DNA from 2 places in the Ewingella allii genome. Region 2 is predicted to be linked to the other one. Evidence: predicted binding sites of a transcription regulator. Region 2 holds the regulator's gene; the other holds the start of a gene.
What was found. Region 2 encodes ArgR, which controls arginine synthesis, uptake and breakdown. Its sites were predicted from a motif close to ANTGAATAAAAATACANT; they were not measured.
Positions count from the first base shown of each region.

Region 1 (16,040 bases), on a different contig from region 2:
TAATTTCAGAGAAATGTGCGCTGGGTTATTCATTCAGCCACTGAATGCCAGTCCGGCTCTTCCACGCTGCACAAGGCCAGAGGACTCTGATACCTACAATTTTAGCGGGTATTCCCCTGACGCTCAATCTATACGCAAAGAAGTTTAGATGTCCAGATGTATTGACGTCTATCTTGTCAGCGATTAATCTTTGTTACCTCATCCTCAGCACCCCCGGCAGGGAGAAACAACGTATGACGCTCAAGCAAGCGACGATAGCCGTCGGAAGTGGCCTCAATAGTGACCAGCAATATGGCTGTGTGGTTCCACCGATTAACCTTTCCAGCACCTATAATTTCGAAGATTTTAATCAGCCACGAGCCCATGACTATTCGCGACGCGGCAACCCGTCGCGCGATATCGTGCAGCGCGCGCTGGCCGATCTTGAAGGCGGTGCCGGCGCGGTAATGACCAGCAGCGGCATGTCGGCCATTCATCTGGTGTGTACGGTGTTTCTTAAGCCGGGCGATCTGCTGCTAGCGCCACACGACTGCTACGGCGGCAGCTACCGCCTGTTCGACAGCCTGAGCAAGCGCGGTGCCTATCGCGTGAAGTTTGTGGATCAAGGCGACCCGCAGGCTCTGGCGGCGGCGCTCGAGGAAAAACCTAAGTTGGTGTTAATTGAAACCCCAAGCAATCCGCTGCTGCGCGTGGTAGATATTCAGGCCATTTGCGATGCTTCGCACGCGGTCGGTGCGCTTACCGTGGTGGACAACACCTTCCTCAGCCCGGCTTTACAACAGCCGTTGAAACTTGGCGCGGATTTAGTAGTCCATTCATGTACTAAATATCTGAACGGTCATTCAGACGTGGTGGCTGGTACGGTGATTTCGAAAACTGCCGAGCACGCGACCGAACTGGCGTGGTGGGCGAATAACATCGGCGTGACCGGTGCGGCTTTCGACAGCTATTTATTACTGCGCGGCCTGCGCACGCTCACCGTGCGCGTGAAACAGCAGCAGGAAAATGCGTTAGCTATTGTTGCTTATTTACAGCAGCAACCGCAGGTGAAAAAGCTGTATCATCCTTCTCTGCCAGAAAACCAAGGGCATGAGATCGCTCGCCGCCAGCAGTATGGTTTTGGCGCGATGATCAGTTTTGAATTCGACGGAGATGAAGCCCGTTTGCGTCATTTCCTCTCGGAATTGAAGTTATTTACCCTCGCGGAGTCTCTGGGCGGGGTCGAAAGTCTGATATCCCACACGGCCACCATGACTCACGCAGGCATGGCACCTGAAGCGCGCAAAGCGGCGGGGATTTCCGACAGTTTGCTCAGAGTTTCTGTAGGTCTCGAAGACAGTGAAGATTTGATTGCTGATCTGGAACACGCATTCCAGGCAGCGGCAACGAGGTAAGAATGAATGCAATAGCGGTAGCAGCGCCGGCAGGAAGTCGGCAGCTGCACAAATTTGGTGGTAGCAGTCTGGCCGACGTGAAATGTTATTTGCGCGTGGCTGGGATCATGGCCGAGTACGGCAATCCGGGCGACATGATGGTGGTGTCGGCGGCGGGCAGTACCACTAACCAGCTGATCAGCTGGTTGAAGCTAAGCCAAAGCGATCGTCTGTCGGCACATCAGGTGCAGCAGGCGCTACGTCGCTATCATACTGAGTTGATCACAGGGCTTCTGCCGCCAGAAATGGCAGAACCGCTTATTGCTCATTTCATTCAAGACCTTGAGCGTCTGGCCGTGTTGCTTGATGGCAAGATTACCGACGCGGTTTACGCCGAAGTGGTCGGGCATGGCGAAGTGTGGTCTGCCCGCCTGATGGCCGCCGTATTGTCGAAAAAAGAGCTTCCTGCAGCGTGGCTCGACGCGCGCGAGTTCTTGCGTGCCGAGCGCGCCGCTCAGCCACAGGTGGATGAAGGTCGCTCTTATCCTTTATTACAGCAACTGCTGGCGCAACATCCTCAGCATTATCTGGTGGTTACCGGCTTTATCTCGCGCAACGATGCGGGCGAAACCGTGCTGCTGGGGCGTAACGGCAGTGACTACTCGGCGACGCAAATTGGCGCGTTGGCGGGGGTGAATCGCGTCACCATCTGGAGCGACGTCGCCGGGGTTTACAGCGCCGACCCGCGCAAAGTGAAAGATGCCTGCCTGCTGCCGCTGCTGCGTCTGGACGAAGCCAGCGAGCTGGCCCGTCTTGCCGCGCCAGTGCTGCACACCCGTACGCTTCAGCCGGTTTCCGGCAGCGATATCGACTTGCAGCTGCGCTGTAGCTATCAGCCGGAACAAGGCTCGACGCGCATTGAGCGCGTGTTGGCTTCCGGCACGGGCGCGAAAATCGTCACCAGCCACGACGATATCTGTCTGATCGAAATCGCTATCCCTAGCGAGCACGATTTCCAGCTGGCGCATAAAGACGTCGAGCTGCTGCTCAAACGCGCGCAAATCAAACCGCTGGCCACCGGCATTCACCCGGATCGCAACCTTTTGCAGCTTTGCTACACCTCAGAAGTGGTAAACAGCGCGCTGCTGGTGCTGGAAGAGGCAGGTCTGCCGGCGCGTTTATCGCTGCGTGAAGGTTTGGCGATGGTCGCGCTGGTGGGGGCGGGGGTGTGCAAGAACCCGCTGCACAGCCACCGTTTCTATCAAGAACTCAAAGACCAGCCGGTGGAATTCATCTGGCAAGCCGAAGATGGCATTAGTCTGGTTGCCGTGCTGCGTCTTGGGCCAACTGAGCATTTGATTCAGGGCCTGCACAAGACCCTGTTCCGCGCCGAAAAGCGTATCGGCCTGATGCTGTTCGGCAAAGGCAATATCGGTTCGCGCTGGCTTGAGCTGTTTGCCCGCGAGCAGAAAAACATTTCCGCCCGCAGTGGTTTTGAATTCGTGCTGGCCGGCGTGGTGGACAGTAAACGCAGTTTGCTCAACTACGACGGGCTGGACGCCAGTCGCGCCTTGGCCTTCTTTGAAGACGAAGCCCGCGATCATGATGAAGAATCCCTGTTCCTGTGGATGCGTGCTCACCCGTATGACGATTTGGTGGTGCTCGACGTCACCGCCAGCGGCGATATCGCAGACCAGTATCTGGACTTCGCCAGTTACGGTTTCCACGTGATTAGCGCCAACAAACTGGCCGGGGCCTCTGACAGCAACAAGTACCGCCAAATTCGCGACGCCTTCGCCAAAACCGGCAGCCACTGGCTGTACAACGCCACCGTGGGCGCGGGTTTGCCGATTAACCACACCGTGCGTGACCTGCGCGAAAGCGGCGACAGCATTCTGGCGATTAGCGGGATATTCTCCGGCACGCTGTCATGGCTGTTCCTGCAATTTGACGGCACCTTGCCATTTACCGAGCTGGTGGATCTGGCGTGGCAGCAAGGGCTGACTGAGCCTGACCCGCGCGTCGATTTGTCCGGTCAGGACGTGATGCGCAAGCTGATTATTTTGGCGCGTGAGGCGGGCTACGATATCGAGCCGAGCCACGTTCGCGTCGAGTCTTTAGTGCCGGAAGGCTGCGAAACCGGCTCGGTTGACCAATTCTTTGAAGATGGCGAAGCGTTGAATCAGCAGATGCTGCAACGTCTGGAAGCGGCGCGCGAAATGGGGCTGGTGCTGCGTTACGTGGCGCGTTTTGATGCCAACGGTAAGGCGCGCGTTGGCGTGGAAGCCGTGCGCGATGACCATCCGCTGGCGTCGCTGCTGCCTTGCGATAACGTGTTTGCTATCGAAAGCCGCTGGTATCGCGATAACCCACTGGTGATTCGCGGGCCGGGCGCGGGGCGCGATGTCACCGCCGGTGCGTTGCAATCTGACCTTAACCGTCTGAGCCAGCTACTTTAATTCTCTTAAACCCCTTCCGACGCCTGTCGGGAGGGGCTTCATGCCGTTTTTTTCTCCTCGCCAATACTTTATTCCCCAACTTGAAATTCATTCAATTTGAGTGAAGATTAATCATAGTTAGACGCTTTTTTGTCGTTGACACATTTGCTCGCATCCTTCATTGTCTATCCATACGTTTAGGTGTTTAGACGTCTAGATGCTTACAAATCTAGAACAAATCAATAACAAGATGTCGTGAGCCACGAGGTAGAAAGCATGAGTTTTTTCCACGCCAATCAACGCGAAGCTTTGAACCAGAACCTGTCAGAGTTGCAGGGCCAGTTTAACGTCTCTTTTGAGTTTTTCCCGCCGCGCACTAGCGAGATGGAAGACACGCTGTGGAGCTCTATCGATCGCCTGAGCAGCCTTAAGCCGAAATTCGTTTCCGTGACCTACGGCGCGAACTCCGGTGAACGTGAGCGCACGCACAGCATCATCAAAGGCATTAAAGAGCGTACCGGGCTGGAAGCTGCGCCGCATCTGACCTGCGTGGACGCCTCCCGTGAAGAACTGACGCAAATCGCCCAGGATTACTGGGACAGCGGCATCCGCCACATCGTAGCGCTGCGCGGCGACCTGCCTCCGGGCGGCGGCGTTCCTGAGTTATACGCCACGGATCTGGTGCAACTGCTGAAAGGCGTGGGCGACTTCGATATCTCCGTGGCGGCGTATCCTGAAGTTCATCCTGAAGCCAAAAGCGCGCAGGCTGACCTGATTAACCTGAAACGCAAAATCGACGCGGGTGCTAACCGCGCCATCACCCAGTTCTTCTTCGACGTCGAAAGCTACCTGCGTTTCCGCGATCGCTGTGCCGGACAGGGCATTGATGTGGAAATCGTGCCGGGTATCCTGCCAGTCTCTAACTTCAAACAGCTGACGCGCTTTGCCACCATGACCAACGTGCGCGTGCCGCACTGGATGACGCGCCAGTTCGAAGGCTTAGACGATGACCCGGAAACCCGCAAAATGGTGGGAGCCAACATCGCCATGGACATGGTGAAAATCCTCAGCCGCGAAGGGGTGAAGGATTTCCACTTCTACACCTTGAACCGCGCCGAAATGAGTTACGCCATCTGCCACACGCTGGGCGTTCGTCCGGGCCTTGCCACTCCATTGAGTGCGGCCGTTTAACCATTCAAATCTTATGCATAAAAAAACCGGCTTAATCGCCGGTTTTTAGTTTTTGCTTCTCTTAACTTGTCAGCACTAGCCGGTGTTGCGCATACCCGCCGCCACGCCCGCAATCGTCACCATCAACGCCTGCTCAACGCGCGCGTCTGGCGTACTGCCTTCTTTCTCTAACTGGCGTGAGCGGTGCAGCAACTCGGCCTGCAGCACGTTCAGTGGGTCAGTGTAGACGTTACGCAGGGCGATAGACTCGGCAATCCACGGCAGGTCAGCCATCAGGTGGTCATCGTTGGAAATCGCCAACACCACTTTGATGTCGCTTGCCAGCTGGTCGCGCAGCTTCTGTCCCAGCGGCCACAGCTCTTTATCCACCAGACGCTGGTCGTAATACTCCGCCAGCCACAGGTCGGCCTTGGCGAAGACCATTTCCAGCATGCCGATACGCGTCGAGAAGAACGGCCAGTCGTGGCACATCGCCTCAAGTTCATCGCGTTTACCGGCATCTACCACGGCTTGCAGGCCCGCACCCGCGCCGAGCCAGGCTGGCAGCATCAGGCGGTTTTGCGTCCAGGCGAAGATCCACGGAATAGCGCGCAGGCTTTCGACGCCGCCGTTGGCCTTACGTTTCGCCGGGCGTGAGCCCAATGGCAGTTTGCCCAGCTCTTGCTCCGGCGTCGCCGCGCGGAAGTAAGGCACGAAATCCTTGTTTTCGCGCACATAGCCGCGATACATGTTGCAGGAGACGTCGGACAGCTGCTCCATAATGTCCACCCAGGCTTTTTTCGGCTCTGGCGGCGGCAACAGGTTGGCTTCCAGAATCGCGCCGGTATAGAGCGCCAGGCTGCTGATGGTGACTTCTGGCAGGCCGAACTTGAAGCGAATCATCTCGCCCTGTTCGGTGACGCGCAGGCCACCCTTCAGGCTGCCCGGAGGCTGAGAGAGCAAGGCCGCGTGGGCCGGAGCGCCACCGCGACCGATAGAACCGCCGCGTCCGTGGAACAGCGTCAGCAGCACGCCCGCTTTCTCGCAGGTTTTGATTAATGCGTCCTGAGCGCGGTATTGCGCCCATGAAGCCGCCATCACGCCAGCGTCTTTCGCCGAGTCGGAATAGCCAATCATCACCATCTGTTTGCCCTGAATGGTGCCGCGATACCAGTCGATATTCAGCAGCTGAGTCATCACTGAATCAGCATTGTTCAGGTCATCAAGGGTTTCGAACAGCGGCGCTACCGGCAGAGTGAACGGGCAACCCGCCTCTTTCAGCAGCAGGTGAACGGCCAGCACGTCAGACGGCGTTTTCGCCATCGAAATGACGTAAGCGGCAATTGAGCCTTCCGGCGCTTCGGCAATTACCTGACAGGTGTCGAGCACCTCTTTGGTGTACTCGCTCGGCTCCCAGAAGCGCGGAACCAGCGGACGCTGTGAGTTCAGTTCGCGGATCAGGAAGGCCTGTTTGTCAGACTCTGACCAGCTTTCGTAATCGCCCAAACCAAGGTAACGGGTGATTTCGGCAATGGCGTCGGTATGGCGGGTGCTCTCTTGGCGGATGTCGATACGCACCAGCGGCACGCCGAAGCAGCGCACGCGGCGCAGAGTGTCCAGCAGCTGGCCGTTGGCGATAATGCCCATGCCGCAGGCAACCAGTGACTGGTAGCAGGCGTAGAGCGGCTCCCACAGCTGGTCATTGTTGACCAATAAATCGTGAGGCTGTGGCAGGCGTTCGCCTTTCAGACGCGCTTCCAAATAGACCTGCGTGGAGGTCAGCTGGCTGCGCAGGCGCTTCATGATCACGCGGTAAGGCTCAATACCTTCTTCACCACCTGCGCGCTCGCGCAGTTCATCAGTGGCTTCGGTCATGGAAAGCTCGGAAATCAGCACCGCGACGTCGCGCAGGAACAGGTCAGTGGCTTTCCAGCGGCTCAGTAAAAGTACGTGGCGCGTGATGTCTGCCGTGACGTTTGGGTTGCCGTCGCGGTCGCCACCCATCCACGAGGTGAAGCGCACCGGCACGGCTTCGACTGGCATTTTGTAGTCCAGCGAGGTTTCGAGCTGTTCGTTGAACTCGCGCAGGAATGACGGCACGCCTTCCCACAGGCTATTCTCAACGACCGCAAATCCCCATTTGGCTTCATCAACCGGGGAAGGGCGGTGTTTACGAATTTCATCGGTATGCCATGACTGGGCAATCAGCTGGCGCAGGCGGCGCATAATCTGCTTGCGCTCGTAATCCGCCAGATCGTTATGGTCGAGCTGCTTCAGGCAGTTGTTCACTTCCACCAATTTGTGGATTAGCGTCCGGCGGGCAATCTCTGTTGGGTGAGCCGTCAGCACCAGCTCGATAGAAAGCTCTTCAACCGCGTCACGCAGCTGCTGATCGGTCAGATTTTTGGCTTTCAGGCGCTCAATTAGCTGCGCCAGTACTTCAGGATTGCTGGCCGCTTCGCCATTAGGCGAAATGCTGTGGTACTGCTCGGCCACGTTGGTCAGATTGAGGAATTGGCTAAAAGCACGGGCCACTGGCAATAACTCGTCGTTGGACAAGTTTTGCAGCGTGGAGAGCAGCTCTTGGCGATCTGCTTCATTTCCAGCGCGTGAGGATTTGGATAACTTACGAATTTTCTCAACACGATCAAGGATATGTTCTCCCAACGTATCTTTGATGGTGTCGCCAAGCAGTTTACCTAAGGTACTGACATTACTGCGCATTGCGGAATATTGTTCGTTCATATTACCTCTGTTGACCTCGGACCCGATTTTTATAATTTGTAGATAACTTTCACCCGTAAGGCTGTGACGCCTTTTTCTGTCTGCCAAACTTTCTCTTTTTTTAATTACACAACTGTTTTACCGCAAAAACGTCGTTTCCTTCACTAAAAAAAGGCATTTTTCGTCAATGTGGCTGAAATTTAATTACAGCTCACAAGGTATCAGTTTGTCTAATCAGCATATTGTCCAGTATCAAGAGCGCCCTGCGACGCCCTTGATATGGCTACTCTTTCTTCACTTATACGTGGTGGCAGAAGTGATGAACCACTTGCGCGATCAGCTCGCGAGTCGGCTTGATGAAGGCGGTATCGATGTATTCATCCGGCTGGTGCGCCTGCTCAATCGAACCCGGCCCTAAGACCAGTGTCGGGCACAGCTCTTGGATAAACGGCGCTTCGGTACAGTAGTTAACAATCTCGGTTTCCACGCCCAGCAGCTTCTCCACCACCTGCACCAGCTGGTGGTCCGGCGGGCATTCATAGCCCGGAATCGGCGGATGCAGCTCTTCGATGGCGACGCGGCCCGGCCAGCGACTGCTAACTGGCTCCAGCGCTTCTTGCAGCAGGCCGTCGAGGTCAGATAGCGTCAGCCCCGGCAGTGGGCGGATGTCCATGTGCAGCTCACAGCAGGCGCAAATACGGTTGGCCGCATCGCCGCCGCTAATGTGGCCGAAGTTCATGGTTGGATAAGGAATGACAAAGCCGCTGTGGTTGTAGCGCTCTTTCAAAGTGTTACGCAGGCCAATCAGCTGGGTAATGGAGTCATGCATCAGGTCGATGGCGTTCACGCCGCGCGCCGGGTCACTTGAGTGGCCCGATTGCCCGGTAATGCGAATCGCATTCGAAATATGGCCTTTATGCGCACGAACCGGCTTCAACGACGTCGGTTCGCCGATGATCGCGCAGTCTGGGCGAATGGCGGTGTTTTTCGAAAAATAGCTCGCGCCTGCCATGGTGGTTTCTTCATCGGCGGTGGCGAGGATATATAGAGGTTTAGTCAGTTTGGTTGTATCAATATCCCGCAGCGCATCGACGATAAAAGCGAAGAAACCTTTCATGTCGGCGGTACCCAGACCATAGAGCTTATTTTCATGCTCGGTCAGGGTGAAAGGGTCGCGAGTCCAGCGGCCATCGTCGAAGGGGACGGTATCGGTATGGCCCGCCAGCAGCAGGCCGCCAGCACCTTGGCCCACGCTTGCCAACATATTGAATTTATTGCGAGTATTCGGCACAGGTTGGATTTCAACCTTAAAGCCTAGATCGCGGAACCAGCCTGCTAACAGGTTGATTAGCTTTTCGTTGCTTTGATCTAATGCGCTGTCTGTGGCACTGATCGAAGGTATCGCGATTAACGCCCGATAAAGCTCAATAAAAGGAGGTAATTTCATCTTCACTGTTGACAGCCTTTAGTTAGGGTAGTATTCATATTCATGCAGTTTATGTGAATAAAAATACAATATGCCAGCGCGTAAGGGAACCGGAAAGAACGGTCGGTTTAACCCAACGCAGTTGCTGAGAATCTCGCGGGTGAACGGCGTATGACGCGGTGAACCCTGTTACCTAAGAAGTACGCTGTATCGCAAAGCCATACAGTTAAGTTGAGAAGGTGAACAGACCCCATGTTGAATACGCTGATTGTTGGTGCCACAGGCTACGCCGGAGCTGAACTCGCTGCCTACCTAAATCGCCACCCACAGATGAACATAACCGCTTTAATGGTTTCAGCGCAAAGTGCAGATGCAGGAAAATTGCTTTCTGATTTGCACCCTCAGTTAAAAGGCATCCTCGATCTGCCTGTTTTGCCAATGAAAAACGTGGAAGACGCGGCAAAAGATATCGATGTGGTTTTTTTAGCCACTGCCCATGAAGTCAGCCACGACCTGGCGCCGCAATTTTTGGCAGCAGGCTGCGTGGTGTTTGACCTGTCCGGTGCATTCCGCGTCAACAAGCCTGATTTCTACTCCGAATTTTACAGCTTTGAACACCAGCACCTCGACTGGCTGGACAAGGCGGTGTACGGCCTTGCTGAATGGCAAGCCGACAAACTCAAAACCGCGCAACTCATCGCGGTCCCAGGCTGCTACCCAACGGCGTCTCAGCTGGCGTTAAAACCGCTGGTGGAAAATGGCCTGTTGAACGAAGACCAGTGGCCGGTGATTAATGCGACCAGCGGCGTGAGCGGCGCGGGGCGTAAAGCCTCTCTCGGCACCAGCTTCTGCGAAGTCAGCCTGCAACCTTACGGCCTATTCAATCATCGTCACCACCCAGAAATTGTAGAGCATCTCGGCGTGCCGGTGATCTTTACCCCGCACCTGGGCAACTTCCCGCGCGGCATTCTGGCCACCATCACTTGCCGCCTGAAAGCGGGCGTGACGGCGCAGGACGTGGCGGAAGCCTTCCATAACGCTTACCACGACAAACCTCTGGTGCGTCTCTACACCAAGGGCGTTCCGGCGTTGAAAGACGTGGTGGGCCTGCCGTTCTGCGACATCGGTTTTGTGGTGAAAGGCGAGCATCTGATTGTGGTTGCGACAGAAGATAACCTGCTAAAAGGCGCGTCGGCGCAAGCAGTGCAATGTCTGAACCTGCGCTTTGGTTTCCCAGAAACCCAATCGCTGCTTTAATTTATCTTGGTCTAAAATCAAACATTTACTTAAACCGATTGAGGCGCGAACAGCTATGAATCCGTTAGTTATCAAATTAGGTGGTGTGTTGCTGGACAATGAAGAAGCGCTCGAGCGCCTGTTCATGGCGCTGGTGACCTATCGCCAGCAATATCAGCGCCCATTGGTGATCGTTCACGGCGGCGGTTATCTGGTCGATGAGCTGATGAAGAAACTCAACCTGCCCGTGGTGAAGAAGGCTGGCCTGCGCGTAACTCCGGCGGACCAAATCGACATCATCACTGGCGCATTGGCCGGTAGCGCCAACAAAACCCTGCTGGCGTGGGCGGTGAAAAACGACATCAACGCCGTTGGCCTGTCATTGGCAGACGGCGGCTCGGTAGTGGTAACGCAACTGAGCGAAGATCTGGGTAATGTCGGCAAAGCAGAAGTCGGCTCTCCGGCGCTGATTAACACCCTGACTGGCGCAGGCTACCTGCCGATTATCAGCTCCATTGGTATCACCGCCGATGGTGAACTGATGAATGTGAATGCTGACCAAGCCGCGACGGCACTGGCAGCCACGCTGGGCGCAGATTTAATCTTGCTGTCAGATGTGAGCGGTATTCTCGACGGCAAAGGCCAGCGCATCCCGGAAATGACCACGCAGAAAGCGGAACAGCTGATTGAGCAAGGCATCATTACCGACGGCATGATTGTGAAAGTTCACGCCGCGCTAGACGCCGCGCGCTCTCTTGGCCGCCCGGTGGATATCGCCAGCTGGCGTCACGCCGAGCAGCTTCCGGCACTGTTTAATGGCACGGCGATCGGTACGCGTATTCTGGCGTGATCTTCGTGCTTAACCCATTGACTGAATTGTTAAATCAATAAAATTTTTAAAGGAAATCATCATGGCAGCAACCAAAGGTATCAAGAAAATCGTTCTGGCTTATTCTGGCGGTCTGGACACCTCGGCAATCATTCCATGGCTGAAAGAAAACTACGGCGACTGTGAAGTGGTGGCTTTCGTTGCAGATATCGGCCAAGAGCGTGCTGACCTCGAAGGGATCGAGCAGAAAGCCCTGCGCACCGGTGCTTCTGAGTGCCACGTGGTTGACCTGCGTGAAGAGTTCATCAAAGACTACGTTTACCCAGTGCTGAAAAGCGGCGCGTTGTATGAAGGCAGCTACCTGCTCGGCACCTCAATGGCGCGTCCATTGATTGCAAAAGCACAGGTTGAGCTGGCGTTGAAAGTGGGCGCTGATGCACTGTGCCACGGTGCGACAGGTAAAGGTAACGACCAGGTGCGTTTCGAAACCACTTACACCGCGCTGGCTCCACAGCTGAAAGTGGTCGCTCCTTGGCGTGAGTGGGACCTGCGTTCTCGCGAAGCCCTACTGGATTACCTGAAAGAGCGTAATATCCCGACCACCGCGTCGCTGGAAAAAATTTATAGCCGTGACGAAAACGCGTGGCACATCTCTACCGAAGGCGGCGTGCTGGAAAGCCCATGGAATGCAGCAAACAAAGATTGCTGGGCATGGACAGTCGCGCCAGAAGACGCGCCGGACGAAGCTGAGCTGGTCACCGTTAAAGTTGAGAAAGGCGCGGTTGTGGCGGTTAACGGCGTAGAGCTGACACCATTCCAGTGCCTCGAAGCGCTGAACGTGCTGGGCGTGAAACACGGCGTTGGCCGTATCGATATCGTGGAAAACCGTCTGGTGGGTATTAAATCCCGCGGTTGCTACGAAACGCCGGGAGGCACCATTATGATGGCTGCGCTGCGTGGCGTTGAGCAGCTGGTTCTCGACCGTGACAGCTTCAAATGGCGTGAGCAGCTGGGCCATGAAATGTCTTACGTGGTTTACGATGGTCGTTGGTTCGCTCCGCTGCGTGAATCTATCCAAGCCGCCGCTGACGCACTGGCAGAAGATGTGAATGGCGAAGTGGTGGTGAAGCTGTACAAAGGCACCGCGACGGCTATCCAGAAGAGTTCTCCGAACAGCATGTACTCTGAAGAGTTCGCTACTTTCAGTGAAGATGAAGTGTATGATCACAGCCACGCGGGCGGCTTTATTCGTCTGTTCTCGTTGTCATCCAGAATTCGTGCGCTGAACTCAAAGAAGCAGTAATTCGCGCGTAGAAAATATTTTAAGGGCGCACAGGCTGCGCCCTTTTGCATAGATCAAGGAGTACAAGTTATGGCACTTTGGGGCGGGCGTTTCACTCAGGCGGCAGACCAGCGTTTTAAAGAATTAAATGATTCCCTGCGTTTCGATTACCGTCTTGCCGAGCAGGATATTATTGGCTCGGTGGCGTGGTCGAAGGCGTTGGTGACGGTTAACGTGCTGACTGCCGAAGAGCAGGTTCAGCTGGAAGAAGCCTTAGGCGTATTGTTGGAAGAAGTGCGTGCTAACCCGCGCGCTATCTTAGCCAGCGACGCAGAAGACATTCACAGCTGGGTGGAAGGCAAGCTTATCGACAAAGTTGGTAACCTCGGCAAGAAGTTGCACACCGGCCGCAGCCGTAATGATCAGGTCGCCACTGACTTGAAACTATGGTGCAAAGAGCAGGTGCTGAACCTGCAAGAGGCCGTGCGCCACTTGCAGCAGGCGCTGGTCGCCACTGCGCAAGCGAACCAGGACGCGGTCATGCCGGGCTACACTCACCTACAGCGCGCCCAGCCGGTAACTTTCGCACACTGGTGTCTGGCCTATGTCGAGATGCTGGCGCGTGATGAAAGCCGCCTGCAAGATACTCTGAAACGTCTGGACGTCAGCCCGTTGGGCAGTGGCGCACTGGCGGGCACGGCGTACCCAATGGACCGCGAGCAGCTGGCCGGTTGGTTAGGATTTGCCTCGGCGACTCGCAACAGCCTGGATAGCGTTTCCGACCGCGACCATGTGATGGAGCTGCTGTCGAACGCCTCTATCAGCATGATCCACCTGTCGCGCTTCGCCGAAGACCTGATTTTCTTCAACAGCGGAGAAGCGTCGTTTGTAGATCTGTCCGACCGGGTGACCTCTGGCTCATCCCTAATGCCACAAAAGAAAAACCCGGACGCGCTGGAGCTTATCCGTGGCAAGTGTGGCCGCGTGCAGGGCGCGCTGACTGGCATCATGATGACCATGAAGGGCCTGCCGCTGGCGTACAACAAAGACATGCAGGAAGACAAGGAAGGGCTGTTCGACGCGCTCGACACTTGGATGGACTGTCTGCAAATGGCGGCGCTGGTGCTGGACGGTATTCAGGTCAAACGTCCGCGTTGTAAAGAAGCCGCGCAGCAGGGCTATGCGAACTCCACCGAGCTGGCGGATTATCTGGTCGCCAAAGGCGTGCCATTCCGCGAAGCTCACCATATTGTTGGTGAAGCCGTGGTGGAAGCCATTGCTCAGGGCAAAGCGCTGGAAGCCCTGCCACTGGTCGATTTGCAGAAATTCAGCAGCGTAATTGGCGATGACGTCTACCCAATCCTTGAACTGCAATCTTGCCTCGACAAGCGCGCAGCCAAGGGCGGCGTGTCACCACAGCAGGTTGCTCAGGCGATCAGCGATGCCAAAAGCCGCCTGGGCGAGTAATCGCTCACGGCGTCAGACCAAAAGGCTCCTGTTCAGGGGCCTTTTCTTTAGGTAAAAAGCAGACAAAAAAAGGCGGACATAAAGTCCGCCGAATGTTCACGTAGTCTCTCACTCGCCATCAGGCTGCTTGCCTTGCAGCAATACCCTGATTTTGAGCTTCTTTCATTTTACTTATGTTAATTCTCTTACAATCTTTACGCGTCGTCTTATTGTGCCAATTCGCACACGTCTGCTTCGCTGTTCAGATAGACATCCAGATCGTCGCTTCCCCCGATGTGGCGACCACCAATAAAGACTTGTGGCACAGTTGCACGGCCTGTTACAGCGCGCAGGCTGACCGTAGTCGCGTCTTTACCTAATACAATTTCTTCATACTGAATGCCGCGCTCTTGCAGCATTTGTTTCGCTTTAGAGCAGAAAGGGCAGCCCGGCTTGGTGAACACGGAAACCGATTCCTGCACTTTATAATCCGGCGCCAGATACTTCAGCATGGTATCGGCATCAGACACTTCAAACGGGTCGCCCGGCTTGTTTGGCTCAATAAACATCTTCTCTACCACGCCGTTACGCACCAGCATGGAGTAACGCCAAGAGCGCGGGCCGAAGCCTAAATCAGCTTTTTCAACCAGCATGTTCATGCCTTTGGTGAATTCGCCGTTGCCGTCAGGAATGAAGGTGATGTTGGCGGCGCTTTGCTCAGCCTTCCACGCATTCATGACGAAAGTATCGTTGACGGAGACACACAGAATGCTGTCTACGCCGTGGCTCTTAAACACGCCTGCCAGCTCGTTGTAGCGCGGCAAGTGGCTCGAAGAGCATGTCGGGGTAAAGGCACCCGGCAGCGAAAATACAATGACCGTTTTATTTTTAAACAGTTGATCGGTGCTGAGATCCAGCCATTGGTCTCCTTGACGAGTGTGGAAAGTAACTTGTGGAACTTGTTTCCCTTCGTGGCTTGTAAACATCAGTAACCTCTTAATTTATAAAATATAAAACTTGCGCTCTGTCAGTATCGTTTCGATGTGTGCCATTATTAACGATTGTTGTTGATAGTTATAATCGTTGATTGCTATCTTATCTATCGCCGCGAGCTATCGTCTCGACCTGTTATGGCAATGGAGGAAAAATGAATATTCGTGATTTGGAGTATCTGGTGGCTTTGGCGGAGTTCCGTCATTTTCGACGCGCTGCGGATTCTTGTCATGTGAGCCAGCCGACCTTAAGCGGGCAGATCCGCAAGCTGGAAGATGAGCTGGGCGTGATGCTGCTGGAGAGAACCAGCCGCAAAGTGCTGTTCACCCAAGCGGGTTTATTGCTGGTGGATCAAGCCAGAACCGTGCTGCGCGAAGTGAAAGTGCTGAAAGAGATGGCCAGCCAGCAAGGCGAGGCGATGTCCGGGCCGCTTCACATCGGGCTTATCCCGACCGTTGGGCCTTACCTGCTGCCGCAAATCATTCCTACGTTGCATAAAACCTTTCCAAAGCTGGAAATGTATCTACACGAAGCGCAGACCCAGCAACTGCTGGCGCAGCTCGACAGCGGGAAGCTTGATTGCGCAATCCTAGCGCTAGTCAAAGAGAGCGAAGCCTTTATCGAAGTGCCGCTGTTTGATGAGCCAATGAAGCTGGCGATTTATGACGAGCACCCGTGGGCCTCGCGCGATCGCGTCGCCATGGCCGATTTAGCCGGAGAAAAGCTGCTGATGCTGGAAGATGGTCACTGTTTGCGTGATCAAGCGATGGGCTTCTGTTTCCAGGCCGGGGCGGATGAAGACACGCATTTCCGCGCGACGAGCCTTGAAACCCTGCGCAACATGGTCGCGGCAGGCAGTGGTATTACGCTGTTACCGTCATTGTCCGTGCCAAAAGAGCGCAGCCGCGATGGCGTGACCTATTTGGTGTGCGACAAGCCGGAACCGAGACGCACCATTGCTCTGGTATATCGTCCCGGCTCCCCGCTGCGTGGCCGCTATGAGCAGCTTGCCGAAGCCATCAAGGTTCACATGCAAGCTCATATGGATAACGCTGCGTTAAAACAGGCGGTTTAATCCATTCAGGGCGGCAACGCGATACGCTTCCGCCATGGTTGGATAGTT
Region 1 covers NZ_JAWUDN010000012.1:96,720-112,759, forward strand. The annotation lists gene metB (cystathionine gamma-synthase) at 234-1,394, shown strand; gene SBO83_RS20370 (bifunctional aspartate kinase/homoserine dehydrogenase II) at 1,397-3,832, shown strand; gene metF (methylenetetrahydrofolate reductase) at 4,088-5,002, shown strand; gene ppc (phosphoenolpyruvate carboxylase) at 5,078-7,726, opposite strand; gene argE (acetylornithine deacetylase) at 8,004-9,158, opposite strand; gene argC (N-acetyl-gamma-glutamyl-phosphate reductase) at 9,384-10,388, shown strand; gene argB (acetylglutamate kinase) at 10,444-11,217, shown strand; gene SBO83_RS20400 (argininosuccinate synthase) at 11,279-12,499, shown strand; gene argH (argininosuccinate lyase) at 12,569-13,945, shown strand; gene SBO83_RS20410 (glutathione peroxidase) at 14,152-14,910, opposite strand; gene oxyR (DNA-binding transcriptional regulator OxyR) at 15,072-15,992, shown strand; gene sthA (Si-specific NAD(P)(+) transhydrogenase) at 15,975-16,040, opposite strand, start outside.
Region 1: argC (N-acetyl-gamma-glutamyl-phosphate reductase) is a predicted target of ArgR. The motif match lies at 9,205-9,222, and genes of this name have one in related genera.

Region 2 (16,040 bases):
CACCAAAACGCTGCCGTTGAACGCCGTGGTGACGCCACGAACCCGCAACACCTTAGAAACCGGTGTCGGTTACTCCACCGACGTCGGCCCGCGCATTAAAGCCAACTGGAAGAAGCCTTGGGTCAACGATCGCGGCCAGAGCATTGAAAGCACCATCAATCTCTCCGGCCCGGAGCAGTCGCTGGACCTGAGCTATAAAATCCCGCTGCTGAAAGCGCCTCTCGAGCAATATTATCTGGTGCAGGGCGGCTTCAAGCGTGAAGACCTCAACGACACCAAATCGGACTCCAGCACCGTCAATCTGGCGCGTTACTGGGATCTGAGCAGCGGCTGGCAGCGCGCGGTTAACCTGCGCTGGAGCCTCGACCACTTTACCCAAGGTAATGTCACCAACACCACCATGCTGATTTATCCGGGCGTGAGTGCCAACCGCACCCGCCAGCGCGGCGGTTTGATGCCGACCTGGGGCGACTCCCAGCGCTACTCGCTCGACGTGTCTGATACCACCTGGGGATCGGACGTCGACTTCGCGGTGGTGCAGGCGCAAAACGTCTGGATCCGCACCTTGGCGGAGAAAAATCGCTTCGTGGTACGCGGGAATTTGGGCTGGATTGAAACCAACGACTTCGAGCGCGTGCCGCCGTCTTTGCGTTTCTTCGCCGGTGGTGACCGCAGTATTCGCGGCTATAAATACAAATCTCTGTCGCCAAGAGACAGTGACGGCAAGCTGACCGGTGCGTCAAAACTGGCGACCGGCTCGCTCGAATACCAATACAACGTGACCGGAAAGTGGTGGGGCGCGGTGTTTGTTGACTCCGGCGAAGCCGTAAATGATATCGCCAAAAGCAATGTGAAAACCGGCGCGGGTGTGGGCGTTCGCTGGGCTTCCCCCATTGGGCCGGTCAAGTTCGACATTGCCGCGCCCGTGGCGGACAAAGATGAGCATGGATTGCAGTTTTACATCGGTTTGGGTCCAGAATTATGAGTTTGTTTAAAAAGATCTGTATTGGTTTCCTCATCGTTCTGCTGTTGCTGCTGGGCACGGTGGCGTTTCTTATCGGCACGCAAACGGGCCTGCATCTGGTTATCAACAGCGCCCAGCGCTTTGTCCCCGGCCTGAAGATCGACAGCGTTGAGGGCGGCTGGCGCAACCTCCAGTTGAAAGGCCTGCATTACCAAATGCCGGGCGTGGATGTGAAAGCGGGCGAGTTCCACCTGTCGCTCGACCTCTCGTGCTTTAAAAACAGCGCGCTGTGCGTCAACGCCATCGGCCTGAGTGACGTGGACGTGGCGGTGAAAACCAATGAAATGGCGCCGTCACAGCCCGCTGCTGAACCAGAAAACAGCGAGCCGCTGACCAACCTCAGCACGCCGTACCCCATCACGCTGCGCGCGCTGACGCTCAATAACGTCAATGTGACTATCGACGATCGCGCCATTTCGCTGGGTGAGTTCAGCACTGGCGCGCAGTGGACGGATCGCTCGCTGCATCTGACCCCGACTCATATCGGCGGCCTGCTGATTGCCCTGCCGAAGACCCCGGCTAACCCTCTGCCAGAGGTGGTGCAAGCCGCGCAAGATAAGGCTATTGAGAAAGCCACCGGCAAACCGGCGGAAAAACCGGTTGAAGCCCCGCCTGAAAAGCCGCTGGGTGAAACCTTACAAGAGCTATTTGCCAAGCCATTGCTGCCAGAACTGCCGAACTTCCGCCTGCCGCTGGATTTGAATATTGAGCAGCTGACGGCGGACAATTTACGCCTGACGGGGGATACCGACGTGTTGATCACCCGTTTCGCCCTTAAAGCCAGCTCGCAGGAGCAGATTGTGAAGCTTGAGCAGCTGCAAGTGCGTTCGCCGCAAGGCTCCCTAGACGGTATTGGTCAGGCGACGCTGGAAAACAACTGGCCGGTGGACATGACGCTGAACACCGCGCTGAACGTCGACCCCATCAAAGGCGAGAAAATTAAGCTGAAGGTGGGCGGTGGCCTGCGCGACAAACTGGATCTCGGCATTAACCTCTCAGGCCCGGTGCGCGCGCAGCTGGCGCTGCAAACCCAGCTCGCCGAGGCGGGCCTGCCGCTCAATCTGACCCTGAACAGTGACGCGCTGCAATGGCCGCTGACCGGCACGCCGCAGTATCAGGTCAAAGGCTTCAAACTGAAGTTTTCGGGTAAGGCGACGGATTACGCGCTGTCACTGCGTTCCGACTTCAGCGGCGACCAAATCCCTCCTGCCACCTTGACCGTGGATGGCAAAGGTAACGTCGAGCAGTTCAAACTGACCCTGCTACGCCTGGCCGCTCTGCAGGGTAATACTGACCTGACGGGCATTGTGGACTGGAGCAAGGCGATTAGCTGGAATGCCTTACTGACCCTGAATGGCATCAACACCGCCAAGCAGTATCCTGACTGGCCAGCCAAATTGCAGGGCAAAATCGCCACGCGCGGCAGCCTGTATGGCGGAAGCTGGCAGATGCAAATCCCGACGCTGGAGCTTGACGGCAACGTTAAGCAGAACCTGGTTAAGGCGCGAGGGAATCTGCGTGGTAACAACTACGGCCAGTGGGATATCCCTCAGCTGCATCTGGAGTTGGGCCGCAACAATATTGATGTGAAAGGCTCACTCAGCGATAAATGGGCGCTGGACGCCAACATTGACGCCCAGCATCTGGACGGCGCGCTGCCGGGACTGGGCGGCGTCGCTAAAGGCATGATTCAGGTGCGCGGTGACTTGAAAGCGCCGAAGCTGCTGGCTGACCTGACCGCCAGCCGCCTCAAGTGGCAGGCGCTGACCATTAACCGGGTGGACATCAAAGGCGATGTCAGTTCGTCGGAGCAGATTCAGGGCAATCTCGCGGTTCGCATCCAACAGCTCAAGCAAGATGCTCTGGATATCAGTAACCTGACGCTAGATGCCAAAGGCAATGAGAAGCTGCATCAGCTGAAATTGAATGTCGAAGGCAAACCGGTTTCTGGCCAACTGGCCCTGACCGGCAGTTTCGACCGCGCCACAGAGCAGTGGAAAGGCAACATCAACAACACGCTGTTTGATACGCCAGTGGGCGCGTGGCGCTTGAATCGCTCGATTGCGCTGGAGTACTTCAACAAAGAACAGCGCGTTACCGTCGGCCCGCACTGCTGGCAGAACCCCAATGCCGACCTTTGCGTGCCGAAAACCATCGAGGCGGGAGCCAGCGGGCAGGCGAGTTTGCAGCTCAATCGCTTTGATTTGGCGATGCTCAAGCCTTTCCTCGGCGACGATACCAAGCTGAGTGGCGTGTTTACCGGCAAAGCCAACGTGGCGTGGAAAGCCGACGGCGGCTTGCCGCAGGGCAGCGTGTCGCTGGTGGGTAACGGCGTGAAGGTACAGCAACTGGTGAGTGGCAACCCCCTGCCTATCGCCTTCGACACCCTGAACCTGAATGCCGGCATGAACAACGGCCGCGCGACGCTGGACTGGTTAATCAAGCTGACCAATAACGGGCAGTTTGATGGCAACGTGCAAATCGCCGACCCGCAGAACCGCCGCAATCTCAGCGGGACGGTGAATATCAATCGCATCTCGATGGCGCTGATCCAGCCGATTCTGGCCGATGGCGAGAAGGCCTCGGGCCTGCTCAACGCCAACCTGCGTCTGGGCGGCAACGCGCAGAAGCCGCAGGTGTTTGGCCGATTGGCGCTGTCCGATATCGACTTCGACGCCGCGTTTATGCCGTTTGATGTCACCAGCGGCAACCTCAATATCAACTTCAACGGCATGTCGTCGCTGATGGATGGGGTGATCCGCACCGCCCACGGCCAGCTGGCATTAAACGGCAACGCCGACTGGAGCGTGCTGAACGCGTGGCGCGCCAGAATTGCCGCCAAGGGCGACCGGGTGAGGGTTTCCGTGCCGCCGATGGTGCGACTGGACGTCTCGCCGGACGTGGTGTTTGAGGCCACGCCGCAGCTGTTCTCGCTCAACGGTCGGGTGGATATCCCGTGGGCGCGCATTACCGTGCAGGAGCTGCCGGAAAGCGCGGTGGGCGTCTCGTCCGATGAAGTGATGCTCAATGACCAGCGGCAGCCGATTGCGCCGCCGTCGACCTCGATCCCCATCAACAGCAACCTGATGGTGAATATCGGCGATGACGTGCGTCTCGACGCCTTCGGCCTGAAAGCCCGTCTGAAAGGGGCGCTCAAGGTCGCGCAGGATAAACACGGTCTGGGGTTAAACGGCCAGATTGATATTCCTTCCGGTCGTTTCCACGCTTACGGGCAGGACCTGATTGTGCGTAAAGGCCAACTGCTGTTCTCCGGCCCGGCCGACCAGCCGCTGCTGAATCTGGAAGCGATTCGTAACCCAGACTCGACCGAAAATAACGTTATTGCCGGTTTACGTGTTACGGGCGAGGCGGATTCGCCTAAACTTGAAATATTCTCAGATCCGGTGATGTCGCAGGAACAAGCCTTGTCCTACCTGCTTCGCGGCCAAGGTTTGGACAGTTCTGGTGCCGATAGTGGCGCGATGACCTCAATGCTTATCGGTATGGGGGTTGCGCAAAGTGGTAAACTTGTGGGTAAAATCGGCGAAGCATTCGGTGTCAGCAATCTGGCGCTGGATACGCAGGGCGTTGGGGATAACTCTCAGGTGGTGGTCAGTGGCTATGTTTTACCGGGTCTTCAGGTGAAATACGGTGTCGGTATCTTCGACTCGCTGGCTACGCTGACTCTGCGTTATCGTTTGATGCCTAAACTTTACCTCGAAGCCGTTTCGGGTATCGATCAGGCATTGGATTTGCTTTATCAGTTTGAGTTTTAACTCATGTGACTTTTACTATACGAAACCAAACATGCGAATAATTGTTTATGGCAGTTTACGACGCAAGCAAGGCAATAGTCATTGGATGACGAACGCTCAGTGGTTGGGTGACCACGAGCTGGAAGGCTACGCGCTCTATAATCTGGGGCACTATCCGGCAGCCGTTCCAGGGGATGGAAAAGTCTATTGTGAAGTTTACCGCATCACGTCATCCATTATGGCTGAACTGGATGAACTGAAAAGTAATACAAAAGATTATAAACGTGAGCTGATTTCCACTCCGTACGGCAGTGCCTGGATCTACCTCTATATACGTTCGCTCGAAGGCGTACCGCGTATTGAAGGTGGTGATTGGCTCAAGCGTGCGGAAGATGTGAAGTAAGAACGCTGAGCAAGGTCGTCGTTCCGTTGATACCAAACACATCTCTTCTAAAACCAGGGAGAGAGACATAAAAAAAACACCGTCCAATGGGCGGTGTTTTTCTTTTTACTAAACTGTGTCAGTTTTCATCTCTGCTGATATGGAAATCTGCTGTATCGAGTTCAAAATCTTCTTCCATACCGAGTTTTTTCAGAATAGCTGGTAGCACTTGATGGATCGTCCGCATCCCTACCAATAGCTCGTTCATATAGATATCCGGATGTAATCGTAAAGCATTTGTCCCAAAACTTTCTTCTTCTGCCTCAACAGAAAGCGTGTCACTAGATGAGTTCACAAGGTCTAATAACTCTGCTTTTAAAGGGATTCTTGCTCGTAGCACTTTGTTCTTAATTTTATTCACTAAACGAATACAGTTGGTTTTAACTTTGTATCTAAAACATAAAATATCCGGCGATAAATCATTATTTATTCTTATTTTACATGCGGATAGCGCTAGTAGGCTATATTCTAACTCTGATACGGTATCGAATAAATCTAGCTCATCATCGTACATGAAATCTTCAATATATGCAGAGTAGAAGCCATATACTCCATTGAGAGCATTATACATTTCATAGATTAACGAAGTGATAGGATTAGCATTTATAGCATCCCAGAGCTGTTCCTCTAAATCTTCATCATCTATATCTGCATAATCAGCATCTAACTCGTGAGGGAAATCTTTGGGTATCTTGATACCAATTTGGTTCAGTACATCTAAAGTCTGGTGGCACAAATCATTCATTTCATCTAGCAAGGGGTAGGTTTCAATCCCAGTTTCAGCGTTTTGAAGTGCTGAGTTTGCAAGGAAATGAATTAATCCTTCCCATTTTTCAGCATTCTCTACAGAGCCAGCCAAGAGTATAAATGCCTCATCAAAGGTATTAGAGCCAATAATCTCTCTAACCTTTTTCTCCATTTCTGATGACATATGGTCACCTTTTTTCCATTTTGTAATCTGAGTGGGCGAAACACCAAGTTGGATAGCTAACGCCTTCTGGCTGCAACCTAGCTTATCTAATGCTCGTTTAATCAAATTTTCGCTAAGCATAGGAGACACCTCTTTAATTTTTATTTAGTGAAATTAGTGTGTTTTTTACTAAACTCATTTTAATGAATGATTTAGTTTATATCTATGTAAATTTACTAAACAATCTAATGTGCGAAGATAGAGAGAGGGTCTTGAGAAAAAGACTTTAAAGGATATTGTTTTGATATCAGATGGTTGCGATTTTACGAACATAAAAAAACACCGTCCAATGGGCGGTGTTTTTCTTTTTATACGGCTTGTACGGCCACCAGTCAGCGGCCGCGTAGCTCAAACAATTACTTGTTTTTAGCGCGTTCGAAAGAGGTCACGATCTCTTCCTTCGCGGCAGCAGCGTCAGCCCAGCCGTCAACTTTAACCCATTTGCCTTTTTCCAGCGCTTTGTACTGCTCGAAGAAGTGGGTGATCTGGCCGCGCAGCAGTTCTGGCAGGTCGTTCACATCTTTAATGTGATCGTACTCTTTGCTCAGTTTGGTGTGTGGTACTGCAACAACTTTGGCATCTTCGCCAGATTCGTCGGTCATTTTCAGCACGCCAACTGGACGGCAGCGAATGACTGAGCCTGGTTGCAGTGGGTACGGCGTTGGGACCAACACGTCTACCGGGTCACCATCAAGGGACAGGGTGTGGTTGATGTAACCGTAGTTGCATGGGTAGAACATCGCAGTCGACATGAAGCGATCCACGAACAGTGCACCGGTATCTTTATCTACTTCGTATTTGATGGGATCAGCATTAGCTGGGATTTCGATAACTACGTAGATATCTTCTGGCAAGTCTTTGCCTGCCGGCACATTGATTAAGCTCATTTTGGTTTCCTTCATTGAACCAGGAATTGGAGTGGCGGACATTATAGCCAAGTCCGTCACGATTTCCTGTCCTTTTCGTGGTGGGGATTTCTGGTGTTTCTCTCTTTTTCCCTGCTGTTAATCCCTATTGTTTGGCATGAAAGTTTTCTGAGTCCTCGCTTTACCGCCTAACTGCCTGTTTTACGGTTTCTTCTCAAGATTTTCACAAAATAGTCGATAACAAATGACATAAAAAAGTCTGCGGCATTGACAGATTACCTCTCTTCATTTTCCTCCATTTCCTAAACCACCGGATAACACAGCATGTTGAATAAGTTGAGCGTAAAGGCAGGGTTGATCGCCTTGTTAGGGGTAATGACCCTGATTTTATTGTTGGTCAGCGTCTTAGGAGCCAACGCCATTCGCCAGAGCGCCTCCTCGTTGCAGCAAATTAACCAGTTGCAGGGTGAAGAGTTGGGTTCGCTGGCGGAGAGTTACAGCTTCTCGCTGCGCGCTCGCGTGGCAAGCAGCGTGGCCGTGCGTCAGTTGGAAATTGGCATGGTGGATGACTCGAAGGCCACGGCGGGGCGAGTGGCAGGCTATTTGAAACAAGCCGATGAGAAAGTGGCTCTGTTTGTGGGGATTGATGATGGCAACGAGCAGGGGCGTGCGCTGACCAAGGCCTTGAAAGACGCCTATGATGCTTATAAAGCCAACGGTTTGCTCCCCGCGCTAGCGGCGATTCAGTCACAAAGCAGCGACGCCTATTACGACGTGTTAGAAAACAAAATGACGCCGTACAGCAACGCCTACGATAAGGCACTGAGCGATTTCCGCATTTACGCTCAGGAGAGCACCCAGCAGCGCATTGAGCATGCTCGCGCCCAGTCGCGCATCCAGCTGACCATTATTATTGTTGCCTGCATCGCTGCGATCTCTATCGCACTGCTGTCGTGGTTCGCGTTGCAGAAAATCATCATGCATCCGCTGAGCACCTCGATTGCCCAACTGGAGTTCATCGCGGCGGGCGATTTGACCCATGACATCGATGATTCGCGTAGCAACGAAATGGGCCGTCTGCTGCGCGCCATGAAGAAGATGCAAGACTCGCTGGCGGCCTCCGTTGGCCGAGTGCGCGATGCGGGCAATCAGATTGACGTCGGCACCCGCGAACTGGCTGCCGGAAACGTGAATTTGGCGCAGCGCACCGAAGAGTCGGCGGCTTCGCTGGAAGAGACGGCGGCTAGCATGGAGCAGTTGACCTCTACGGTGCGTATGAACGCCACCAACTCCGAGCAGGCGAATCAGCTGGCGCAGAGTGTCTCGAGCATTGCCGATAAAGGCAGTCAGGTGGTGAATCACGTGATGGATAAAATGCGGGCCATCACTGACAGCTCGAAACGCATTACCGACATCATCACGGTGATTGACGGTATTGCCTTCCAGACCAATATTCTGGCACTGAACGCCGCCGTTGAAGCTGCTCGCGCCGGTGAGCAGGGGCGCGGTTTTGCCGTGGTGGCGGGCGAAGTTCGTAGTCTCGCGCAGCGCAGCGCGCAGTCGGCAAAAGAGATCAAAGAGCTGATTGTGGACTCTGAAAGCCGCATCTCGGAAGGGGAAACCATGGTCAAATCGGCGGCCGGCACCATGACGGAGATTGCCAACGAAGTGCGCCGCGTTACCAGCTTAATGCGTGAGATTTCTATCGCCACCACCGAGCAGACGCACGGTATCGAGCAGGTGAATATCGCCATTACCCAAATGGATCAGGTGGCGCAGCAAAACGCCGCGCTGGTGGAAGAGGCGACGGCGGCAACGCGCTCGCTGGAAGAGCAAGCGCAGTTACTGGCGCAAAGCGTGTCGGTGTTTAAGCTCAGCCAGCAAGATTTGGTGTAAATCGAATCCAAACTAATGGCTTGGGCAAATAAAAAGGTTCGGCAAATGCCGAACCTTTTTTATGTAAGTGATGTACAGAGATAACGCGTTCTTATTGTGGGTAAGCGTCGTCTGGGAACTCAGCGATGAAGCGTTCTGCATCTTCAACCATAGAACGGTTGCCGACGAAGAAAGGTGCGCGCTCGTGCAGCTTTTGCGGAATGATGTCCAGAATACGGTTTTTACCGTCGCTGGCTTTACCACCGGCTTGCTCGGCAAGGAACGCCATCGGGTTGCACTCATACAGCAGGCGCAGTTTACCGGTAGGGTGACTTGCGGTGCTTGGATAGATATAAATGCCGCCTTTAAGCAGGTTACGGTGGAAATCCGCTACCAGAGAGCCGATATAGCGCGAGGTGTAAGGGCGATTTGTGGCTTCGTCCTGCTCCTGACAGTACTTAATGTACTTCTTAACGCCGAGCGGGAATCTGATGTAGTTGCCTTCGTTAATGGAGTACATGTTGCCCTTCGCAGGGAAACGGACTTTTTCATGAGACAAGCAGAAGACGCCGAGTGAAGGGTCATAGGTGAAGGCATGAACGCCCGCGCCCGTGGTGTAAACCAGCATGGTGGAGGAGCCGTAAACCACATAACCTGCCGCGACCTGACGGTTGCCCGGTTGCAGGAAGTCAGCTTCGGTGACCGGTTGGCCCAGTGGAGTGGTACGACGGTAAATAGAGAAGATGGTGCCGACAGAGACGTTGACATCAATGTTGGAGGAGCCATCAAGGGGGTCCATCAGGATCACGTATTTTGCATTTTCAGCACGTTCCCCTTCAAAGACGACAATCTCATCTTCTTCTTCCGACGCGATACCGGCAATTTCGCCGCGCGCTAACATCGCCGCTTTTAACTTTTCATTGGCGTAAAGGTCGAGTTTCATCTGAACTTCGCCCTGCACGTTTTCTACACCACTTGTACCGAGAATATCGACCAGCCCGGCTTTGTTGATGTCCCTATGAATGATTTTTGCGCCGAGTTTTATTGCTGAAAGGAGAGCGGTCAGCTCGCCCGTCGCATGGGGAAAATCCTGCTGCTTTTCAACAATAAATTCGCCTAACGTTTTCATGACGCATTCCCTAAATCTAGGATGGATAACGGTTTATTAATGAAACCTTAACATGAGCACGAGCAGTTTAGCCCAAATATATGGATGAATCCTAGGCAAATCCATTTCTTCTGGAGGATTCTGAGCGGTAGAATAGCGGCTGACTTAAAGGCATTAATGGAAAACATATGCGCATTCATATTCTTGGGATTTGCGGCACCTTTATGGGCGGGCTGGCAATGCTGGCACGCGCACAAGGGCATCAGGTTACCGGTTCAGATAACAACGTTTATCCACCAATGAGTACGCTGCTGGAGAATCAGGGTATTGAACTGATCCAGGGTTACGACCCCGCGCAGCTCGAGCCTCGTCCTGATCTGGTGATCATCGGCAACGCCATGACGCGTGGAAACCCGTGCGTGGAAGCTGTGCTGGAGCAGGGCATTCCTTACGTTTCTGGACCACAGTGGTTACACGACCACGTGCTGCCGGGCCGCTGGGTGATTGCCGTTGCGGGCACCCATGGTAAAACCACCACGGCTGGCATGGTCGCGTGGATCCTAGAAGCCTGCGGCTACGAGCCGGGCTATGTCATCGGCGGCGTGCCGGGCAACTTCGACGTCTCTGCACGTCTGGGTAACAGTCCGTTTATGGTGATTGAAGCCGACGAATACGACAGCGCGTTCTTCGACAAACGTTCCAAGTTTGTTCACTACAGCCCGCGCACGCTGGTGCTGAACAACCTTGAGTTCGACCACGCTGACATCTTCGACGACTTAAAAGCTATCCAGAAACAGTTCCACCATTTGGTTCGTCTGGTGCCGGGTCAGGGGAAAATCATTCTGCCCGACAATGACACGCCGCTGAAACAAGTGATGGCGATGGGCTGCTGGAGTGAGCAGGAGTTTGTTGGTGAAGCCGAAACCTGCGCCTGGGATGCCAAGAAGCTGACCCCGGACGCCAGCTCGTTCACCGTCTACCTGCGCGGTGAGAGCGTCGGCGAAGTGCACTGGTCGCTGGTTGGCGAACACAACATGCACAATGGCCTGATGGCGATCGCCGCGGCGCGTCACGTCGGCGTTAAGCCTGAAGATGCCTGCAAAGCCTTGGGCGATTTCATCAATGCCCGTCGCCGTCTCGAACTGCGCGGCGAAGCCTATGGCGTGAGCGTGTATGACGATTTTGCTCACCATCCGACGGCGATTCTGGCCACCCTTGCTGCCTTGCGCAGTAAAGTCGGCGGTACCGCGCGCATTTTGGCCGTGCTCGAACCGCGTTCTAACACCATGAAAATGGGCATGAGCAAGAATGAGCTGGCGCCAGCGCTGGGCCGTGCCGATGAAGTCTTCCTGTTACAGCCTCAGCACATTCCTTGGCAAGTAGCAGAAGTTGCTGAGCACTGTGTGCAGCCGGCTCACTGGAGCGCGGATGTCGACTCGCTGGCCGATTTAGTGGTGAAAGCCGCGCAGCCGGGCGACCATATTTTGGTGATGAGTAACGGCGGCTTCGGCGGCATTCACACCAAACTGCTGGATGCTCTGGCGGCGAAATCTGTGGCGGTCGAGCAGGAATAAGCTTCAGCCTGTTGGAACCTTCTTAAACACAGCTCCGGCTGTGTTTTTTTATGGCTGAAAGGCAGCAGGGCGCGGAAAAAAGGATAAAAAAAAGCTCCCGCAATACACGGGAGCCAAAGGGTGTCGTCGGACAGGACGACGAGGGTCTCGGGAAGTTAAGAGCACGGCAGTGGCAGTGTCAGCTCTCTTTCCAGCCTCAACAGCGCTTATTCTTATCGCTGGGTGGCTATTGAAACCGGGACTTCAATACAACAATTTTTCTACTTATGAGGGTGACTCGCTTCGCTCAATAAAGCTTATTTATAGAGCTCAGCCGTCGCGTGATATGCGCCTTCGTTATAAGCCTCAATCACACGGTAAGAGGTCGCGCCTTTGCTGTCGGCTTTGTCAGACAGTTGCTGGCGGATATCCATAGGTACGCCGTTAACGCCGCTGACGCTAATGGTACCCATAGGTTGTAAATTCTGTGCCTGATCGTTGGTGACCAAGTTGGCAGCTGAAGCGCCAAATGAGATGGCAGAGAACAGGCTAAGTGCAGCGATAGTAGTAGTGATTTTCATGACAATTTCCTGATATTTATGACGTTGATGCAGGTTATTTGATAGCAACGTCGATTCATGTTTTGGATTCATCAGGTCTGTATTATCAAGATTGAAGGGCGTTTTTGCGCTCTGGAAACTTGGTGCGTTGCAGCGATAAATCCGTTTTTTAATGCTTCGGCCTCTATTTCTTAGGCCAGATAATTTGTCTTACTCAAACTTCTCTTACTAAAACGTCTGTGACTTCAACGTCTTATTGGTAAATCTCTGCCGTTGCGTGGTAGTTGCCTTCTTGGCGAACTTCAATCACGCGGAAGGCTTTTGCACCTTGCTCATCCGCTTTATCAGATAGTGCCTGACGAATATCCGTAGGAGCACCGGCCACGCCGCTGACGCTAACCATACCGACGGACTGCAGATTTTTAGCCTGATCTTGTGTGACAGGTTGTGCTGCAAATGCGCCAAATGACAGTGCAGAGAGAATGCTGAATGCAGCGATAGTAGTTGTTACTTTCATGATTGACCTCGTCTCTTTTATTATGTAGTCCGAACAAACAGTGATTCACATCACGGAAATGAGTATACATCTAGTAACCCGAAATATTAATAGTTTGCTAATAGTTTTTGGTGTGGTTATAAGGGGGCTAGTAGTGTTTTTAATAACAGAAAAGAATAAAAAACGGCTTAAAATTGACCTTTTGAGGGTATTGTCTAGATAAATTAATGGGTTATGTCATTTGAGCTATTTGTGCTGAATATTGCAGAGATTCACACTATTGAAACCAGCATGTGAAGATGGTGTGACTGGTAGGGTCGTATTTAACAGGATGACATCTTGACAGGTCGTTTGGAAAACAACCTGATAGGTGGGTTTTAGGGTTAATAATTTATAAATAACCAGTAAAGAAGGTAGAAAAGGGTGCTCGCAGGATACCGTTGAGTACTTCACGGGTCACCTGCGCATATAATGGAGTGGCTTTACGCTGAGGAAGAGCGCGATTAAAGCTCTTGTTCGAACAGACTGAGAATGGCTTCGTACAGCTGTTTCACGCTAAACCCGCGGGCTGGCGTGGTGAAAATGGTGTCATCCCCGGCGATGGTGCCAAGAATGCCTTCCGATTTGCCTAATGAGTCCAGCAGGCGGGCAATAAGTTGCGCTGCGCCCGGGCTGGTGCGGATCACCACAACGGCATCGTTATAGTCGATATCCAGAACCAGGTTTTTCAACGGGCTGGTGGTGGTCGGGACACCAATCTCGGCCGGCAGGCAATACACCATCTCCATTTTCGCATTGCGGGTGCGTACGGCACCGAATTTGGTCAGCATGCGAGAAACTTTAGATTGGTTGATGTTCTCAAATCCGTCCTCTTGCAAAGCAAGGACGATTTCGCCTTGAGAACTGAACTTCTCTTCCTTCAATAAGGCTTTGAAGGCTTTAATTAGATCTTCCTGTTTGGCAGGATTACGCATTTTGCACCCTAAGGTCATAACGATAGTGCGGGTGATTATGCATATATATGAATTTTTATGCAATAAAGATAATCACGCATTACCCTGAGTTGTGCGCAATGTCTGGTTATACCCATTTATCCAGCGATGAATTTAGTAATGAATATGCTGGAATTGTGCATTGTTGACATAAGACATAGTTATTAAATTGTTATGGAATTGATATTGTCCTGATGCCATCAACGGGTGTAATGTAACCGCCGGTTAACCTGTCGTGTTTCGTGACGCTATTTTTATGATGTCATTGATTTATGCCATTGATGCATAAGCAAATAATCTTAAATAAAGCCGACATACAGCCAAAATTACCGCGTAGCTTCTCAATCTCAGGTATAGAGATTGTTGCAGTAGTGCAGTGGATGATGGTCACTACCTAGATGAATTCACGGCGCTTTTTAAGTTTATGATAATAAAGGAGTATAGGATGAAAGTTGCAGTTCTCGGTGCAGCTGGCGGTATCGGCCAGGCCCTCGCCCTTCTACTCAAGACCCAACTGCCTTCAGGTTCAGAACTCTCTCTGTATGACATTGCCCCCGTTACCCCGGGCGTAGCAGTTGACCTCAGCCACATCCCTACAGCAGTAAAAATCAAAGGTTTCAGCGGTGAAGATGCAACGCCTGCACTGGTTGGTGCTGACGTGGTGCTGATCTCTGCTGGCGTAGCTCGTAAACCGGGCATGGACCGTTCCGACCTGTTCAACGTGAACGCGGGCATCGTCCGTAACCTGATTGAGCAAGTGGCTAAAACCTGCCCGAAAGCACTGATTGGTATTATCACCAACCCAGTGAACACCACCGTTGCCATCGCAGCAGAAGTGCTGAAAAAAGCCGGTGTTTACGACAAAAACAAACTGTTCGGCGTGACGACTCTGGATGCTATCCGTTCAAACACATTCGTGGCTGAACTGAAAGGCAAACAGCCTCAGGACATCGAAGTACCTGTGATCGGCGGCCACTCAGGCGTGACTATCCTGCCACTGCTTTCTCAGATCCCTGGCGTCTCTTTCACTGAAAGTGAAGTCGCTGATCTGACTAAACGTATCCAGAACGCGGGTACGGAAGTGGTTGAAGCGAAAGCCGGTGGCGGATCTGCAACCCTGTCTATGGGTCAGGCTGCGGCACGTTTCGGTCTGTCTCTGGTTCGTGCTCTGCAAGGCGAAAGCAACATTGTTGAATGTGCTTATGTTGAAGGTAAAGGCGAACACGCCCGCTTCTTCGCACAGCCAATTCTGTTGGGTAAAAACGGCGTAGCCGAGCTGAAAAGCGTGGGTACTCTGAGCGCATTCGAGCAGCAATCTCTGGATTCAATGCTCGACGTACTGCGTAAAGATATCGAGTTAGGTGAGCAGTTCATCAACAAGTGATATCTGCCTAGGCAGTGCCAAATCAACCGCCGGTCTCCCCGGCGGTTTTTTTATGCGTTGTTTGCAAGAACCTCAGGCTTTATTTGGGGAACGGATTTTTCGCTCAATTCTTTTAGAGGTCGTAGGATCAAAATATCTGTTCGGCCAAATGAGGGAAGGGTGGATACCTATTGCATCAGCAATAATGCGCTCTCCTTTAGGCCACGGCCGCGATAATGCATTTGCTAGGGTTGATGAACTCAAACCGGCCTCTCGTGATACTGCCGCCAGGGTGGTGCCTTTCTTGCGTAATGCAGCAATAATGTCTGCCTGATGCCAATTTTCTTTATGTCCTTTCATACGTATTCCCTTTTATTATCGGCAAGTTGATCGTCGTAATATTGATATGATTTTTGGTATCAAGATCCAGAATATGAGCTTTAAAAATGGATGTTCTTGGTTTCTGAAAAGCTTTTCATTTTTGGGAAAATATCTCTTTATTCTTGCTAACGCAAATGAGTAATACAAATTGTTCTAAATTAATGGCGCAAGTTAATCAAAACCGCCTATTTATTAGGAGGATAAATGAATGACTTTTTTTGCTACTTTAAATATATGAATAAGATGTCTGACTAATTACCGACAGCCGTGAGGTCCTTGGTGGCAAGTGAGTGAGGGTTGTAAAAGATTTTCGCTCATCACTTTTGGTTTTATCTCTTTGAAAAATATTGGTTTAATGATTTTGATTGGTTTGTTGACTAACTGTTTAATACTTTCCAAAAAACACTGATTGTGTATTTATTAACTTTCATAAAAAAGATTAATCGATATCTGGGCTTCTTTTGTTACTTATTGAAGTGAGTTAATCAGCTTTATTACTTCTATTAAGTAGTGCTATAAGTTATCTGCTTTTATTAAATCTAAAGCTAAACGGAAAGCAGAACAGGCCATTTATGGACATTTTCATGGTCTCAGCGCGTTATAACAGCATTCTTTTGTGCAAATGCACAATATGAAAAGGAACGTTATGAAAAAA
Region 2 covers NZ_JAWUDN010000008.1:34,940-50,979, forward strand. The annotation lists gene tamA (autotransporter assembly complex protein TamA) at 1-985, shown strand, start outside; gene tamB (autotransporter assembly complex protein TamB) at 982-4,800, shown strand; gene SBO83_RS16550 (gamma-glutamylcyclotransferase family protein) at 4,832-5,182, shown strand; gene SBO83_RS16555 (helix-turn-helix domain-containing protein) at 5,301-6,272, opposite strand; gene ppa (inorganic diphosphatase) at 6,548-7,078, opposite strand; gene SBO83_RS16565 (methyl-accepting chemotaxis protein) at 7,382-8,953, shown strand; gene fbp (class 1 fructose-bisphosphatase) at 9,045-10,061, opposite strand; gene mpl (UDP-N-acetylmuramate:L-alanyl-gamma-D-glutamyl-meso-diaminopimelate ligase) at 10,229-11,614, shown strand; gene yhcN (peroxide/acid stress response protein YhcN) at 11,911-12,174, opposite strand; gene yhcN (peroxide/acid stress response protein YhcN) at 12,407-12,670, opposite strand; gene argR (transcriptional regulator ArgR) at 13,153-13,623, opposite strand; gene mdh (malate dehydrogenase) at 14,087-15,025, shown strand; gene SBO83_RS16600 (helix-turn-helix domain-containing protein) at 15,098-15,364, opposite strand; gene SBO83_RS16605 (DNA-binding protein) at 16,032-16,040, shown strand, end outside.